Regions from separate parts of the Nonomuraea sp. NPDC059007 genome, predicted to be linked through region 4. Evidence: riboswitches for the same ligand, from Rfam matches in the RefSeq annotation. Region 4 holds a riboswitch; each other region holds the start of a gene.
What was found. A riboswitch is a leader RNA that binds a small molecule or an ion and turns the genes downstream of it on or off. The one in region 4 is predicted to bind thiamine pyrophosphate.
Positions count from the first base shown of each region.

Region 1: it holds a riboswitch for thiamine pyrophosphate, as region 4 does, so the genes downstream of both, thiC (phosphomethylpyrimidine synthase ThiC) here and tenA (thiaminase II) in region 4, are expected to answer to the same signal.
Region 2: it holds a riboswitch for thiamine pyrophosphate, as region 4 does, so the genes downstream of both, thiO (glycine oxidase ThiO) here and tenA (thiaminase II) in region 4, are expected to answer to the same signal.
Region 3: it holds a riboswitch for thiamine pyrophosphate, as region 4 does, so the genes downstream of both, ACFWY5_RS12785 (purine-cytosine permease family protein) here and tenA (thiaminase II) in region 4, are expected to answer to the same signal.

Region 1 covers NZ_JBHYJD010000001.1:352,849-357,028, forward strand. Annotated here, with positions in the region: gene ACFWY5_RS01545 (Coagulation factor 5/8 type domain-containing protein) at 1-330, opposite strand, end outside; gene thiC (phosphomethylpyrimidine synthase ThiC) at 388-2,094, opposite strand; TPP riboswitch at 2,087-2,199, opposite strand; gene ACFWY5_RS01555 (DUF6458 family protein) at 2,241-2,501, opposite strand; gene ACFWY5_RS01560 (shikimate kinase) at 2,532-3,017, shown strand; gene ACFWY5_RS01565 (GNAT family N-acetyltransferase) at 3,027-3,575, shown strand; gene ACFWY5_RS01570 (protein kinase) at 3,673-4,180, shown strand, end outside.
Region 2 covers NZ_JBHYJD010000005.1:20,233-24,412, reverse strand. Annotated here, with positions in the region: gene ACFWY5_RS09445 (thiazole synthase) at 67-822, opposite strand; gene thiS (sulfur carrier protein ThiS) at 815-1,015, opposite strand; gene thiO (glycine oxidase ThiO) at 1,068-2,192, opposite strand; TPP riboswitch at 2,182-2,298, opposite strand; gene ACFWY5_RS09430 (NAD(P)/FAD-dependent oxidoreductase) at 2,357-3,511, shown strand; gene ACFWY5_RS09425 (Rv2175c family DNA-binding protein) at 3,542-3,916, shown strand; gene thiE (thiamine phosphate synthase) at 3,894-4,180, shown strand, end outside.
Region 3 covers NZ_JBHYJD010000006.1:322,451-326,630, reverse strand. Annotated here, with positions in the region: gene ACFWY5_RS12810 (LCP family protein) at 1-235, shown strand, start outside; gene ACFWY5_RS12805 (GPP34 family phosphoprotein) at 465-1,115, opposite strand; gene ACFWY5_RS12800 (Fpg/Nei family DNA glycosylase) at 1,169-2,047, shown strand; gene ACFWY5_RS12795 (DUF1203 domain-containing protein) at 2,040-2,519, opposite strand; gene ACFWY5_RS12790 (rhodanese-like domain-containing protein) at 2,582-2,905, opposite strand; TPP riboswitch at 2,982-3,096, shown strand; gene ACFWY5_RS12785 (purine-cytosine permease family protein) at 3,089-4,180, shown strand, end outside.
Region 4 covers NZ_JBHYJD010000017.1:202,604-206,783, forward strand. Annotated here, with positions in the region: gene ACFWY5_RS27995 (prolyl oligopeptidase family serine peptidase) at 1-742, opposite strand, end outside; gene ACFWY5_RS28000 (MarR family winged helix-turn-helix transcriptional regulator) at 793-1,296, opposite strand; gene ACFWY5_RS28005 (MFS transporter) at 1,402-2,580, shown strand; TPP riboswitch at 2,549-2,643, shown strand; gene tenA (thiaminase II) at 2,631-3,302, shown strand; gene ACFWY5_RS28015 (hypothetical protein) at 3,283-3,792, opposite strand; gene ACFWY5_RS28020 (TetR/AcrR family transcriptional regulator C-terminal domain-containing protein) at 3,864-4,180, shown strand, end outside.

The DNA.
Region 1 (4,180 bases), on a different contig from region 4:
GGTCAGCGAGTCGTGCGCCGGCCAGCTCTTGAACGTGGGCCAGCCGACCGGGTCGTGGGTGCCGGTCGGCTGTCCGGTGCGGGTGAAGTTCTCGAACCAGGCGGCTTCGCCGTTCGGGAAGTGGTCGAGGCAGTCGACCAGAGCCCTGGCGATGCCGCCCGGATCGAACGGCTTGCCGCAGAGCAGCTTGCCGCCGAACGCTTCGTAGGACATCAGATGGCTGTGCGCGTCGATGAAGCCGCTCACGGGCTGCTCGCTGCGGGATGACGCGGGGGCGGGTAACGCGAGCAGGGCGATGGCGACCAGGACGGCGAGTATGCGGCTGATCACGCCCTCAGCGTGGGCTCCTTACAGACGCCAGTCAAGACCCAATGTGAGTCCTACTCGCTATTTTGGGTCCGCCGGATCCAGATAGACCTCGCCACCCCTCTCAGTGAACTCCACCGCCTTCTCCGCCATGCCCGCCTGAATGGCCGCGGAGTCCGTCAATCCATGTTCCTCCGCATATTTCCGGACATCGTGGGTGATCTTCATCGAACAGAACTTCGGCCCGCACATACTGCAGAAATGCGCGGTCTTGGCGGGCTCGGCCGGGAGCGTCGCGTCGTGGAACGACCGGGCCGTCACCGGGTCCAGCGACAGGTTGAACTGGTCCTCCCAGCGGAACTCGAAGCGGGCGTCCGACAGCGCGTCGTCCCACTCCTGCGCCCGGGGGTGCCCCTTGGCGAGGTCGGCGGCATGGGCCGCGATCTTGTAGGTGATGACGCCGGTCTTGACATCGTCCTTGTCCGGCAGGCCCAGATGCTCCTTGGGGGTGACGTAGCAGAGCATGGCGGTGCCGTACCAGCCGATCATCGCGGCGCCGATGCCCGAGGTGATGTGGTCGTAGCCCGGCGCGACGTCGGTCACCAGCGGGCCCAGCGTGTAGAACGGGGCGTCGTCGCAGATCTCGCGCTGCAGGTCCACGTTCTCCTTGATCTTGTGCATGGGCACGTGGCCGGGCCCCTCGATCATGACCTGCACGTCGTGCGCGCGGGCGATCTTCGTCAGCTCGCCCAGCGTGCGCAGCTCAGCGAACTGCGCCTCGTCGTTGGCGTCGGCGATCGAGCCGGGCCGCAGGCCGTCCCCGAGCGAGAAGGCCACGTCGTAGCTCGCCAGCAGCTCGCACATCTCCTCGAAGTGCTCGTAGAGGAAGCTCTCCCGGTGGTGGGCCAGGCACCACGCCGCCATGATCGAGCCGCCGCGCGAGACGATGCCGGTCTTGCGCCGCGCGGTCAGCGGCACGTACGCCAGCCGTACCCCCGCGTGCACGGTCATGTAGTCGACGCCCTGCTCGCACTGCTCGACCAGCGTGTCCCGGTAGACCTCCCACGACAGGTCGGCCGCCACGCCGCCGACCTTCTCCAGCGCCTGGTAGATCGGGACGGTCCCGATCGGCACCGGCGCGTTCCTGATGATCCACTCGCGGGTGGTGTGAATGTTGCGGCCGGTGGACAGGTCCATCACGGTGTCGGCGCCCCACCGGGTGGCCCAGGTCATCTTCTCCACCTCCTCGGAGATCGAGGAGGCGACCGCGGAGTTGCCGATGTTGGCGTTGATCTTCACGTGGAAGTTGCGGCCGATGACCATCGGCTCGCTCTCCGGATGGTTGACGTTGGCCGGGATGATCGCCCGACCGGCCGCCACCTCCTTGCGCACGAACTCGCCGCTCACTCCTTCCCTGACCGCGACGAACTCCATCTCCTTGGTGACCACGCCCCGCCGCGCGTAGGCGAGCTGGGTCACCGGCGCCCCGGTGGCCCGCAGCGGCTTGCGCCCGTCGCCGGGGAAGACCTCGGTGTTCGCGCGGGCCCAGGCCTGCTGCTCCTTGAAGCCGTCGTCGATGGGCCGCACCTGGCGGCCGCCGTAGCGGGCGACGTCGCCGCGTTCGAGCACCCACACCTCCCGCGACCGCGGCAGGCCCCGCGTGATGTCGGGGTTGTCCGGCCCGGAGGTGTCGTACAGCTCCACCGACGTCCCGTTCGACAGGTGCACCCGCCGCATGGGGACCCGCAGATCACCGAGATGGATCTTGGAAAAGCGCGCGTCACTCATCGCGCAAACTCCCTTCGCCGGCATTACCCGGATCAGGTTCTGGCGGTCGGCGGCTGCTCCAGCCGTCCTCTCAGCCCGTTGCACCGGGCTCCCGCGTTCGGACCGCGCCACCGTACCCCGGCGACCCGGGGTACGCACAAGACCCTTTACAGCGGCGGCTCGTCGATCCGCCGCCTCTCCTCGTAGACCGTCGTCGTACGGCGCGCGTGCGGGTCCTCGTAGATCGGCTCCTCGATCACCCTGCGGGTAACGTGCATCCGGTACAGACCGAACAGCAACCCGGCCAGACCACCGATCATGAGGACGACGCCGATCACATTGATGTCAAGACCGGCGAGGTCGAACTCGACCGCCCAGGTCAGGATCGCGCCGAGCATGATGAGGATGATGCCTCCGGCGATTGTCATAATGCACCTCCAGAGGAAACACCTATCCCCATGTCGAAGAACAAACCTGTCGTCGTGATCGGGCTCATGGGCTCGGGCAAGACGACCGTCGGCAAACTGCTGGCCCGCGAGCTGGGCGTGCCGCTCAGCGACAGCGACCCGTACCTGCGCGGACGCTACGGCGCCAGCGCCGCCGAGATCGCGAAGGCGGAGGGCGCGGACGTGCTGCACCGGAGGGAGGCCGAGCACGTGCTCCACGCGCTGACCGAGCCGCCCCAGGTGATCGCGGCGGCGGCCAGCACCGTGGAGGACCCGCGGGTACGCGAGGCGCTGCGCGCGGCCTTCGTGGTCTGGCTGGACGCCCCCGACGAGATCCTGGCCCAGCGGATGCGCTCGTCCGACCACCGCCCGGAGTTCTCGCCCTCCGCCATGCGGGCGCGGCGCGGGCCGTACTTCCTGCAGCTCGCCGACCTGCGGCTCGACGTCTCCACGGCCACCCCGGAAAACACGGCGACAACCATTTACGAGGCTCTATAAATTAGGGAAATGTTCGCGAACAAACCCACCCTCGCCGGTGACCGGGTGACCCTCGTACCCGTCGGGCCCGAGCACGTCGAGGGCCTGATCGAGCTGTGCGACGACCCCGAGGTCGCCCGGCTCACGGGCTCCCACACCCACGACGGGATCTCCCCCAAGGCGGCCCTGGAGTGGTACACCACGCGACGCGACCACGAGGACCGGCTCGACCTGGCCATCATGGCCGCGGACGGGTACGTCGGCGAGGTCGTGCTCAACGAGCTCGACAAGGACAACCTGTCGTGCAACCTGCGCATCGCGCTGGTCGGCGCGCGGGCGTTCGGCAAGGGTTACGGCACCGAGGCCATCCGCCTGGTGCTCGGCCACGCCTTCGCCACGACCCCTCTGCACCGCATCGAGCTGGGCGTATACGATTTCAACGACCGCGCCAAGCACGTCTACGAGAAGGTCGGCTTCGTGCGGGAGGGCGTGCAGCGTGACGCGCTGCTGTGGGAGGGACAGTGGTACGACTCGGTGACGATGTCCGTGCTGCGGACGGAGTGGAAACCCCTGTCATAATGATCATGACGCACGGGTCCCTCGAGGCGCGCGAGGGACCTGTGGCGTTGCCGCTGCCAACCAATTCCGCGTTGTGCGCATCTAAGGGGCAGTGACGATGCGCTTGGTGCCCGGTGACCCCGAACGGCTTGGCGGCTACTGGCTGGCCGGCCGGCTCGGCGCGGGCGGCCAGGGCGTCGTCTACGACGCCTACGACGCCGAGGGCCGCCGCTTCGCGGTGAAGGTCCTGCACGGCGGGCTGAGCGGGCAACTGGCCAAGGAGGCGGCGGCGACCGGCCGGGTGGCCTCCTTCTGCACCGCCCGCGTGGTCGAGGCCAGGCTGGACGCCGAGCGGCCGTACATCGTCAGTGAGTTCGTCGAGGGCCCCAACCTGCGCCAGGCGCTCGAACGCCACGGCCCCTACTCCGGCGACTCCCTGCTCAGGCTGGCCGTCGCGCTGGCCACCGCGCTGGCCGCCGTCCACAGCTCGGGCGTGGTGCACCGCGACCTCAAGCCGGAGAACGTGCTGCTCGGTCCGGACGGGCCGCGGGTGATCGACTTCGGCGTCGCGCGTACCACCGACGGGGCGAGCACGAGCTTCATCGGCGGCACCCCCACCTACATGG
Region 2 (4,180 bases), on a different contig from region 4:
GTCGTTTTGCCACTGGAGGGGCCTGACCATCCGAAACCGATGCCATTACGTGGCACTCCGTCGTCACTAAGGGTGCATGGGCGAGGACGCTTCAGCATAGCGGCGGCGGGGGATGCGCCCGGCCCGGCGCGCCATCAGGCCGGCCTGAACGGCCTGCTTCATCGCCGCGGCCATGAGCTCGGGCCGCTGCGCCCTGGTCACCGCGGTGGCCAGGAGCACCGCGTCACAGCCCAGCTCCATGGCGAGTGCGGCGTCGCTGGCGGTGCCGATCCCGGCGTCCAGGATGACCGGCACGGAGGCGGCCTCGACGATGAGCTCGATGTTGTGCGGGTTGCGGATGCCGAGCCCGGAGCCGATGGGCGCGCCGAGCGGCATGACCGCCGCGCATCCGGCCTGCTCCAGGCGGCGGGCCAGAGCGGGGTCGTCGCCGATGTAGGGCAGCACCACGAACCCGTCGGCCACCAGCCGCTCCGCCGCGTCGAACGTCTCGATCGGGTCGGGCAGCAGCGTGCGCTCGTCGGCGATGACTTCGAGCTTGACCCAGTTGGTGCCGAGCGCCTCGCGGGCCAGCCGGGCGGTCAGGACCGCCTCGCCCGCGGTGAAGCACCCCGCGGTGTTGGGCAGCACCTTGATGCCGCGCTCGCGCAGCACGTCGAGCACGGAACCGGGCGCCGACGGGTCGAGCCGCCGCATCGCCACCGTGGTCAGCTCGGTGCCCGAGGCGGCCAGCGCCTGGTCGAGCACCTCCAGCGAGGGGGCGCCGCCGGTGCCCATGATGAGGCGGGAGGCGAACTTCTCCCCGCCGATGATCAGCTCATCCACCCTGCACCGCCGTCAGCACCTCGACCCGGTCGCGGTCGGCCAGCGCCGTGGTCTCCCACGAGCTGCGCGTGACCACCTCGTCGTTCACGGCCACCGCGACGCCCTTGGTGGCTTCGGTCAGCGTCCGTACGGCCTGCGCCACCGTCGTCCCGCGGGGCACCTCATGCGCGGCCCCATTGATCGTCACATTCATGAAATATCCCCCTTCGGGATGAAAATTCGGGTTGGTTCTGGAGGCGGTGGACCTAGGGCGTGAACCGGGCGGGCGAGCACAAGGACGACAGCTCGCGCTCCTCGCCCATGAGGACGGCGGCCGTGAGCGGGGCCAGCAGCACCCCGCCCCGGTGATGCCCGGTGGCCACCAGCAGCCCCGGCTCAGCACCCGGCCCGATGAGCGGCAGGTTGTCCGGCGTGCCGGGCCGCAGCCCCGCCACCACCTCCGCCAGCTCCAGCTCGGTCACCCCCGGCACCAGCTCGCGGGCGTCGCGCAGCAGCTCGTACACCCCGCCCGCGGTCACCCGGGTGTCGAACCCCAGCTCCTCCTGCGTGGCCCCCACGACCAGCTCGCCGTCGCCGCGCGGCACCAGGTAGACGGGCAGCCCGTGCACCGTGCCCCGCACGCACCTGCCCAGGAGCGGCCGCGGCGAGCGCAGGCGCAGGATCTGCCCCTTCACCGGCCGCACCGGCACCGGGGCCAGCGCGCCGCTCCACGCCCCCGCCGCCAGCACCACCCGCTCGGCGCGCAGCTCCTCCCGATCCGGCTCTGGGTACGGCTCGCCGCCGGAGTCACCCGGGCTCAGCCGTACACCCTGGACGCCCTCATCGCCGCGCAGCAGCTCGCGCACCCGCGCCCGCACGATCGGGACCCCGAGGCGCTCCAAGGCGGCCAGCAGCGCGCCGGCGACCCTGCGCGGGTCCACCCAGGCGTCGCCGGGCGCCAGGAGGCCGCCGCGCACCGACGGCGCGAGCATGGGCTCCAGGCGGCGGCACTCGCGCCCGCTGAGCCGTTCGACCCGCAGGCCCAGCTTCTCCATGAAGCCCGCGGTCTCCTCCAGGACGGCCAGGTCGTCGGCGCCGAAGGCCACGTCGAGCGTGCCGTCGGCGCGGTAGTCGAGCGCCCCGGGGCCGAGGCCCGCGTCGGCGGTCAGCTCGGCGGCGAAGGCGGGCCAGCGCGCCAGCGAGGCCGCGCCCAGGCGCAGCAACGGCTCCTCGGTGAACGTGACCTCGCTCACCGGCGCGAGCATCCCCGCCGCGGCGTGGGTGGCGCCCGAGGCGGGCGCGGGGTCGACGACGGTGACGGGCCGTCCTGAGCGGGCCAGGCGCCAGGCCACGCTGAGCCCGACGACGCCGCCGCCCACGATCACGTGCATGTCCGCTCCCTACGCCGGCATGATCCGGATCAGGTGTCTTGCGGTCGAAGGCCCGATGAAGCCTTCCTCTCAGTCCGGTTAAGGCCGGACTCCCGCGCGTCTTACGGTCCCAGCCTACGGCCTCGGCAGGCACTCCCACGAATGACCCCGGTATGGTCGGAACCGTGGATCACGTGGTGGTGGTGGGAGCCGGCCTGGCCGGAGTACGCAGCGTCGAATCGCTGCGCGGGCGCGGGTTCGAAGGAAGGATCACTCTCCTCGGCGAGGAGCGGCACCGGCCCTACGACCGTCCACCCCTGTCGAAGGCGGTGCTGCTGGGCACGAGCGACGACAGCTTCGTCGACACCGACCTGGCCGCCCTGCGGGCCGACTTCCGGCCGGGCGTGGCCGCGAAGAGCCTGCGTGAGGGCGTGGTGGAGACCACCGAGGGCGAGCTGCCCTACGACGGCCTGGTGATCGCGACGGGTTCCGAGCCGATCCGGCTGCCGGGCGAGGGCCCCCAGCTGGTGCTGCGTACGCTCGACGACGCCCACGTGCTGCGGGCCGCCCTGGTGCCCGGCGCGCGGGTGGCCGTGGTGGGCGCGGGCTGGATCGGCGCCGAGGTGGCGACCGCGGCGCGCAAGGCGGGCTGCGTGGTCACCGTGATCGAGGCGGCCGGCACGCCGCTGTCGCACGCGATCGGCGAGATGGGCGCGCGCACGCTGCCCTGGTACGAGGGCGTCGACCTGCGGCTCGACACGATGGTCAGCGAGGTCGTCGAAGGCGGCGTGGAGCTGGTCGGCGGCGAGTTCGTGCCCGCGCACGTCGTGGTCTCCGGCATCGGAGCCCGCCCGGTGCTCGAATGGCTCGCCGACGCCGACATCGACCTGCACAACGGCGTCGTCACCGACGAGCACCTGCGTACCTCCCTGCCCGGCGTGGTGGCCGTCGGCGACTGCGCCAGCTGGTGGTCGCGCCGGTTCCAGACCCGGATGCGCGTCGAACACTGGGACACCGCGCTCAACTCTCCCGACGTGGCCGCCGCCACGCTGCTGGGCGAGAAGGCGGTCTACGACCCGGTGCCGTACTTCTGGTCGGAGCAGTTCGGCCACATGCTGCAATACGCCGGATATCACCCCGCGGGCGGCCGGGTCGTGTACCGCGAGGGGGAGAAGTGGTCGGCGGTGTGGCTGACCGCGGAAGATCGGATCACCGCCGTGCTGGCCGCCGACCGGCCCCGCGACCTCGTCCAGGGCCGCCGTCTCATCGAGGCTGGCGCCCGTCTTGATGTGGAACGCCTGGTAGATCCGGATGTGACCCTACGAGATTGTGTTGTTTGAGCAAGCACTCCATGTGGTAGTTGTGGTTTCGTGACGCTTTCTGTTGCACAGATCGACCGGGAGACCGACCAGCTCGTCAGCGAGTGGCTCACTCTCCCCGAAGTGGCCGCGCGCCTGGATCTCACGATCGGGCGGGCCAAGCAACTCCTCAAAGACCACAAGCTCCTCGGCGTACGGCGAGGCAGCGGCGGGCCCCAAGTGCCCGCGGTCTTCCTCGACGGAAAGGAAGTGATGAAGGGCCTGCCAGGCACGCTCACCGTGCTGCAGGACGCCGGCTACGACGAAGCCGAAGCCCTGCGCTGGCTCTTCACCCCAGATGACTCACTGCCAGGATCGCCCGTTGACGCGATCAAGGCCGGTCGGCACACAGAGGTCAAGCGGCGTGCCCAGGCCCTCGGTTTCTGAGGCCCGCCTCTACCTCTGCACCGACGGGCGGCGAGGACGCGGCGACCTGGCCGACTTCCTCGACGCCGTGCTGGCCAACGGCGTGGACATCGTCCAGTTGCGGGAGAAGGGACTCGAGGCGCGCGAAGAGCTCGCGCTGCTCGAGGTCTTCCGCGACGCCTGCGACCGGCACGGCAAACTGCTCGCCGTCAACGACCGGGCCGACATCGCCTACGCGGCCCGCCCAGACGTGCTCCACCTGGGGCAGGACGACCTTCCAGTGAC
Region 3 (4,180 bases), on a different contig from region 4:
GGCGGCCAGCGCGACGGACGCGGTCGTGGTGGACGGCTCGACGGGGGCGTTCGACATGTTGTCGCTGGGGCTGGCGATGGGCGACAGCCCGGTGACCACGGTGGTGCCGTTCGGCGGCAACGAGATCGCCGGCGGCGGCACGGCCGTCAAGTGGGACACCCAGAAGGCGCTGGCCCTCTTCAACGCCCTCAAGGCCGACAAGCCCGTCCCCAAGGACATCCTCGACGCCAACTGACCGTACTTCTCTCTAAAGGGCGCGCTTATCCGTTACGGCTCCGCCGCCCCCACCCCACCCGCCGTAGCCCCTGGCCCTCCGTCCAGGGACACGGCAGGCAGGGCGCGCGGGCGGCCCGCCGCAACGACCGCACCGTGGGCACGCGGCTCGGCAGGACACCCTGCCCTGATTGGGGCTTCCGGATCCCGGTGGGTCTCCTGGCGCATGAGGTCTGGGCGGGTGGGTTGGGTCAGGTTGTTGTGGTGGCGGTTATCGCGGCCGTGGTGGCCGTGATCAAGATGACCGAGTTGATGGCGGCGATGGTCTTGGCCACCGCGTCGCCCGCCCACTGTCCCTCGGCGATCTCCTTGACCCGCTTCCTGTCGGCCCCCGGGAAAGCCTTGCGGTCCACGTTGGCGGCGTGCAGGACCGCGATCAGGACGGCGGTGCGCGCGTCGGGTTCGGCGCCGCCCAGCACGGCGGCGACCCGGGCGCGGATCTCGGCCTCGACCCGTCCGTCCACCTCGGGCCAGCGGGACGTGGGGAACAGGCCGAGCACCTTGGCCCGCTCCTCGCTCAGGACTTCGGCGGCGGCCAGCCGTTCCAGAAGACGCTTGCGGAGTTTGCCGGAGTACAGCTTCTGCACCCACCACACCGGGCGGCGGGCCTTGCCGTCCTCGGCCATGCGGGCGAGGACGGCGTCGAGTTCGGGGTCGCCGAGCGGGGCGGCGTTCTTGACGGACACCTTCTTGTCCGAGAGTTCCAGCCGGTCGTTGATCGCCAGCTCGGCGAGGATGGCGCCGCCCAGCGCGGTGTCCAGCTGGGTGCCGGGGATGAGCTGCTTGCCCTCTTCTTCGCTGTGGGCGAGAAGGAGGACTTCTTCGGCGATCGTCACGTTCATACCTTGACCCTAGCGCCGTGTTTTCCACAGCCTGTGGACCATAATCTGGATGCATGCCCGAACTTCCAGAAGTGGCGTCGCTCACCGATTTCCTGCGTGAGCGGGCTGTGGGCCGGACGATCCTGGCCGTCGACGTGGTCGCCTTCCAGGCGCTCAAGACTTTCGATCCGCCTGTCAGCGCGCTCGGCGGGCTCACCGTGACCGGCGTGGCGCGGCACGGCAAGTTCCTCGACCTCGACTGTGACGGTCTGCACCTGATCATCCATCTGGCGCGCGCCGGGTGGCTGCGCTGGAAGGACGACCTCTCGGGCGCGAAGCCGGTCCGTCCGGGCAAGGGCCCGCTGGCGGTCCGGGTACGGCTGGCGCCCGACGACGAGGGCCTGGCCCCCGGGTTCGAGCTGACGGAGGCGGGCACGCAGAAGCGCCTGGCCGTCTATGTCACGAAAAATCCGGATGAAGTGCCGGGTATCGCTTCGCTCGGCCCCGACCCGCTGGCCGACACCTTCACCGTGGACGTGCTGAAGGGGATCGTGGGTGGCAACCGTACCCAGATCAAAGGTCTTCTGCGCGACCAGAAGGTGATCGCGGGCATCGGCAACGCCTACTCCGACGAGGTGCTGCACGCGGCCAAGATGTCCCCGTTCAAGATCGCGGCCTCGCTGACCGACGCGCAGGTGGCCGATCTGCACGAGGCGATCGTCGCCACGCTGCGCGAGGCGGTCGAGCGGGCGCACGGGGTGGCGGCCAAGGACCTGAAGGCGGAGAAGAAGTCGGGCCTGCGCGTGCACAACCGGGCCGGGCAGCCCTGCGACGTGTGCGGCGACACCATCAGGGAGGTCTCGTTCGCCGACTCCTCGCTGCAGTACTGCCCGACCTGCCAGACGGGCGGCAAGCCGCTCGCCGACCGCCGTCTGTCGCGCCTGCTCAAGTAGCCCGGTGGGCGGCGAACTGGAAGCAGCCGTACTCGACCGCCCGAACGTGCACCAACGCCACCTCGGGATCGGAGAACACCTCCTTGAGCGCCACCTCGGGGTCGGCGCCCTCGGGCAGGAGACGGCCGCCGTGGATGCGCCCGTCGGCGGTGTAGGCACGCAGGACCCGCTGGGCGGTGTGGGCGGCGGGCCAAGCGGTCGTGCCGGGTCCCTCGCACGGCTCGGCGTGGACGAAAATGGGCCCCAGCTCGTCATAGGGCCCGGGGTCGGCGCCGGTCTCGGCGGCCCAGCGGCGCAGCGGCGCGTACGACACCAGGGCGATCCGCTCGCCCGCCGCCGCCTTGCGCAGGCAGCACCGCAGCGGCGCGCCGCCCTCCTCGTCGATGCTGAAGCGGGGCGCCCGGCCCGCGTCGTCCGCCCGGAGCAGCTCGCGCACGATCACCGGGTCGATGGCGCTGATCTCGTATCCCATGCTCCGATGCTCTCCCGGCCGCCCTCCCGATGCTGGCGGCGGTCGGACCTGGCATTCGGGGGTCAGGCCACGAACGGCTCCTGGCCGCTCTCGCTCACCATCGGCCGCATGGCCGCCTCCCACGACTGCATGCCGCCGCCCACGTTGACCGCCTCGCGGCCGACATGGTTGAGCCAGGCCGCCGCGTGCGCCGAACGACCGCCCACCCGGCACACCACGTACACGGGCTGCCCGGCGGGCACCTCGTCGAGACGGGACTGCAGCTCGCCCATGGGGATGTGCACGGCGTCGGGCGCGTGCCCCGCCACCCACTCGCCCTGCTCACGCACGTCCAGCAGGTACGCGCCCGCGGGCACGTCCTTGGCCTCGATCTCGGGAACCGTCATGTACCCATTCTCCCAGGCCTCAGGACCGCCCGGTGTCTTGCCACCTGCCGGGCGAATGGCATAATCCGCCTGAAACTTACATAAGCGCGGGAGCTCGGGCACGGCCGGGCTGAGAGGGCAATCCCCACGCATTGCCGACCGCATGAACCTGACCGGGTAATGCCGGCGTAGGGAGCGTTCACGATGACGCGTGTCGTCGATGGATCACACCACTCTGATGACCCCCACCACTCGGAGGTGGCCCTGACCCTGGACGGGGCCACGCCGAAAACCCTCGGCGTGCTCGACCAGGGCGCGCTGTGGGCCAACCTCGCGGTCAGCCTGCTGGGCTTCTCCGGCGCGCTGCTGCTGCTCAACCCCCTCGGCGACGCGCCGCTGAGCCTGGCGGCGGCGCTCACCGCCACCGCGGTCGGCAGCCTGATCGGCACCGCCATGGTGGGCCTGTCGGCCATCCCCGGCACCCAGACGGGCAAACCGGCGATGGTCCTGCTGCGCGGGCTGTTCGGCGCCAAGCTGTCCTACATCCCGACCGTGCTCAACATCGTCCAGATGATCGGCTGGGGCGCGTTCGAGCTCTGGGTCATCTCCAACGGCGCGATGGCCATCTTCGGTACGGCGGTGCCGTACGCCGTCTGGGTGCTGGTCGCCGGAGCGATCACCACGGCGCTGACGATCTGGCCGCTGGGCGCGATCAGGCTGCTGCGCAGGTACGTCACGATCGGCGTGATCATCGCGATGGTCTGGTTCGCCGTGGACTTCCTGGGCAAGGCGCCGCCCCAGACCGGTGGCGACTGGACCGCGTTCGCCCCGGCCGTCGACTACGTGATCGCGCTGTCGATCTCGTGGGTGCCGCTGGCCGCCGACTTCGCGCGGCACTCGCGCTCCAGCAGGGCCGCCTTCACCGGCGTCGTGGGCGGCTACACGCTGGCCCAGATCGCCTGCCTGGGCCTGGGCGTCTACGCGGTCGCGCTGGCCGGGGCCTCGGCGGTCGCGGCCGACTCCACCGCGGTGTTCGCGCCGTTCGTGGCGGCGCCGCTGGGCGCGCTGTTCTTCGCCATCCTGGTGCTGCGCGAGACCGACCAGTCGTTCGCGAACGTGTACTCCACGACCGTCTCCCTGCAGAACCTCATGCCGAGGGTGGACCGGCGGATCTTCTCCACCGCCATCGGCGTGCTGACGGTCGCGATCGCGCTGGCCGTCGACGTCACCTCCTACGGCGCCTTCCTCGGGGTGATCGGCGCGGTCTTCGTGCCGATGTTCGCGGTGCTCGCGGTC
Region 4 (4,180 bases):
TGGCGGGATCGACGGCGAGAAGCCGGACCCGGCGCTGGTCGCGGCTCTGCACGCCGGCGTAGGGCCCGTGGGTGTCCCAGCCCGCGGCGGTCAGGTACTCGTCGTCGGCCTCGACCCGGATCCTCGTCCCGTCGAGATCGACGATCCACAACGTCACGTCGGCGTTGGCGGTCCCCACGGCCGGATACGGGAAGGAGCGCGACGGCCGCGACGGATCGGACGGATCGGCGAGATGCCAGCGCTGGACGGGCGCGGTGTCCACCCGCGCCACCAGCAACCGCTGCCCGTCGGGCGCCCACCAGAAGCCTTCGCGCCGCCCGATCGAATCGGGCGCGACGTACTCGGGCAGCCCCCACGTCACCTCCGGCCCGTCGGGCTCGGCCACGGCCCGGTCGCCGTCGCCGTCCACGCCGATGACCCGGAGCGCGCCCGCGCTGACGTAGGCGATGCGCTCGCCTGTGGGGTCGGGGCGGGGGGCGCGCACCGGCTCGGCCGTGGGCAGCGCTCCGCCGGCCGTGCACAGCTGCCCGTCGCGCTCGAAGGCCAGGACCCGGCCGTCGTCGTCGGCCGCGTACGCGGTGATGCCGGGCCCCGCGACCAGGCGTTCCTCACCCTGGGCATGAGCCCACAAGCTGCTGTCACGCAGGAAGAAAACGGTACGCCCGTCGGCGGAGACGGTGAAGGAGGACGGCCGGCCGAGCGTGAACCGCTCGGTGCGCGCGAGCTGGCTGAGAAAGGTCATGAACGCAGCATGGCCGCCCCCGTGATCACGGGAAGCGGCCCTCTCCATCTTCATTCTACCAGGCTCGTGTCTCCCAGCGACTCCAGCAAGGTGCGCAGCAGCCCGGCCAGCTGATCGCGCTCGGCGGGACCGAGGGCGGCCAGCAGGCGTTCCTCGTTGTCCACGTGCGCCCCGACGAGCCGGTCGACCAGCTCCAGCCCCTGCGGCGTGAGCCGGATCCGCACCGATCTGCGGTCGCCGCTGGCCCTGACGCGTTCGACGAGGTCCTTGGCCTCCATGCGGTCGATCCGGTTGGTGATGGCGCCCGAGGTGACCATGGCCGCCTTGAGCAGTTCCCCCGCGCTCAGCTCGTACGGCGCGCCGGACCTGCGCAGCGTGGCCAGCACGTCGAACTCCCATCGCTCCAGCCCGTGCTCCTGGAAGAACGTCTTGAGCTCGCCCCCGAACAGCAGGCTGAGCCGGGAGACCCGGCCGATGATCCCCATCGGGGAGGGGTCGATGTCGGGGCGTTCCCTCTTCCACTGGGCCAGCAGCATGTCCACCGCGTCGCTCATGGCGAAACCTCTTAACGTTCACAGATTTAGCGTTAACAGACTTGACGTTCACACAATAAAGTGGTGATATCTCAACGTTAAGATTATCAATGAGAGGTGATCGGCGTGTCCATCGTCACGCGAGAAGAGGTCTCACTGAAGGAATGGCTGGCCGTGGCGGCCGTGGCCGTGGGCACGTTCGCCATGGTCACCGTGGAGCAGTTGCCCGTCGGCCTGCTCACCGCCATCGGCGGCTCCTTGGACATCTCCGAGGGCGCCGCCGGGCTCATGGTGACCGTGCCCGGCCTGGTCGCCTCCGCCACCGCGCCCCTGCTGCCCGTGGCGATCGGGCGGCTGGACCGGCGTACCGTGCTGATCGGGTTGCTCAGCCTGATGGTGGTGGCCAACGCGGTCTCCGTGGTCGCGCCCAACTTCGGCGTCATGCTGGCCTCCCGGTTCCTGGTCGGCATCGGGATCGGCGGGTTCTGGGCGCTCGCGGCGGGCATCGCCGTACGGCTGGTGCCGGAACGTCACGTCGCGCGGGCCACCTCGCTGGCCTTCGGCGGTGCGACCGCGGCGAACGTGCTCGGCGTCCCGGCCGGGACGCTCATCGGCGGGCTCACCGACTGGCGGGTCGCCTTCGCCGCCGTCGGCGTGCTGGCCCTGCTGGTGGTCGGCGCGCTGCTGTGGCTGCTGCCGAGGATTCCCGCCACCGCCCCCGTCCGCCTGCGCGAACTGCCGCGCCAGTTCCGCAATCCGGTCGTCCGCGCCGCCGTCATCTCCACGTTCCTCGTGGTCAGCGGCCAGTACGCGGCCTTCACCTTCATCAGCCCGATCCTGCAGAACGTCTCCGGCGTGCCCGCCGACCTGATCGGCCCGGTCCTGCTCGGCTTCGGCGTCGCCGGAGTCGTCGGCACCTTCGTCGGCTCGTCCTGGGACGTCAGGCGCCGGGTCGTCACGCTGAGCGCGACCCTGGCCGTGATCATGGTGATCTTCCCGCTGGCCGGCACCACGCCGGTGACCGGTTCGATCCTGCTGCTGATCTGGGGCCTGGCCTACGGCGGCGCCCCCGTGGCCGTGCAGACCTGGATCCTGAAGGGCGCCGGAGCCTCGGCCGAGGCGGCGACCGCGCTGAACACCACCGTCTTCAACCTGGCCATCGCCTTCGGCGCCGCGTTCGGCGGGATCGTGGCCGACAACCTGGCCATCACCGGCGCCCTCTGGTTCGGCGCCCTCCTGATGGGACTCACCGCATTGGCGGCTGTTACTGTGAGCGCGCGACGCGGGGTGCCCGACAAGGGCTGAGATCCAAACCCGTCGAACCTGATCTAGTTCGGACTAGCGAAGGGACTGTCGTGTTCACCGACGACGCCTGGACCCAAACCGCCGGCCTGCTGCGGGCCATCCACGAGCATCCGTTCAACACCGCCCTGGGCGACGGCACGCTCTCCCGCGAGCGCTTCGCCTTCTACATCGTCCAGGACGCCCGCTACCTGGAGGCGTTCGCCAAGGCCCTGGCCACCGCGGCCGTCAGGGCGGCGGACCCGGACGAGATGGCCTTCTGGTCGCAGGCCGCCCACGACGCCATCGCCGCCGAGCGCACCCTCCACGAGGGCTACATCGAGCAGTACGGCCTGACGGCCGCCGACCTGACCGGCGTGCCCACCTCGCCCACGGCCCTCGGCTACTCCTCCTGGCTGCAGGCCACCGCGCTGTCGGCGCCGTACCCGGTGCTGGCGGCGGCGGTGCTGCCCTGCTTCTGGATCTACGAGGACGTCGGCACCGCGCTGGTGGGCCGCAGCTCCGAGACCCATCCGTACCGCGCCTGGATCGCCACCTACGCCGACCCCGAGTACGCCGCGTCGGTCACGCGGGCCAAGCAGATCACCGACCGCCTCGCCGCCGAGGCCGACCCGGCGCTCCTGGAGGAGATGCGGGCCGCCTTCGTGAAGGCGGCGGAGTTCGAGTGGATGTTCTGGGACAGCGCCTGGCAACTGGAGTCCTGGCCTACCGCGAAGTGGCTTTAGCCGCCCGGATCAGCAGCACCACGACGGCGACCGAGCCGGCGGTGGTGAGCACGAGCTTGGCCCAGCTGACGGTCGTCGCCCAGGCGGGCATGGCGCCCAGGGCCGCGGCGACCAGCGTGTGCGTGTCCACGCCGGGCAGCACCGGCTCCAGGAAGCGGGCCGTGAACACCTGGCCGGGAATGATGACGACGCCGAGCACGAGCAGGATCGGCTGGAAGATCCAGGAGAGGATCCGGCCGATCCGCCTGCCGGTCAGGTTGAGCAGCGCCAGGACCACCAGGATGACGATGATCACGATCGCCAGGCCCTCGCTGCCGGCGAAGCTGATGCCGTTCCCGGTCAGCAGTTCCAGGGGCTGGTTCTGGCGGGCCATCTCGGCCTCGGCGGCCCGCTGGGCGGCGGCGCCGTAGAAGGTCACGGAGTAGATCCCCAGCAGGAACGGGACCACGGTCAGTAGCTGGATCACCGCTGCGGCGATGCGGGCGTTCATGGATGTCTCCTCGTTTTTGAACTTAGTAAAACTGTAGGACGTAGTTGAACTAAGTGCAATACGATGGCGGCATGTCGCTGACCAAGGAGCAGATCGTCCTGGCCGCCGTCGAGGTCCTGGACGCCGAGGGCGTGGCCGGCCTGAACATGCGGCGGCTCGGCGCCCAGCTCGACTCGGCCGCGACCGCCATGTACTACCACGTCAAGAGCAAGGACCGGCTCGTCGAGCTGGCCGCCGACCACGTCTTCGGCGAGATCCGGCTGCCCGACTCAGCCGCCATGGGCTGGCGCGAGGCCGCCGCCGAACTCGCCCGCGGCGCCCACGAGATGATCGTCCGCCACTTCTGGCTGATCCCGGCCATGAGCACCCATGTCATCTACGGCCCCAA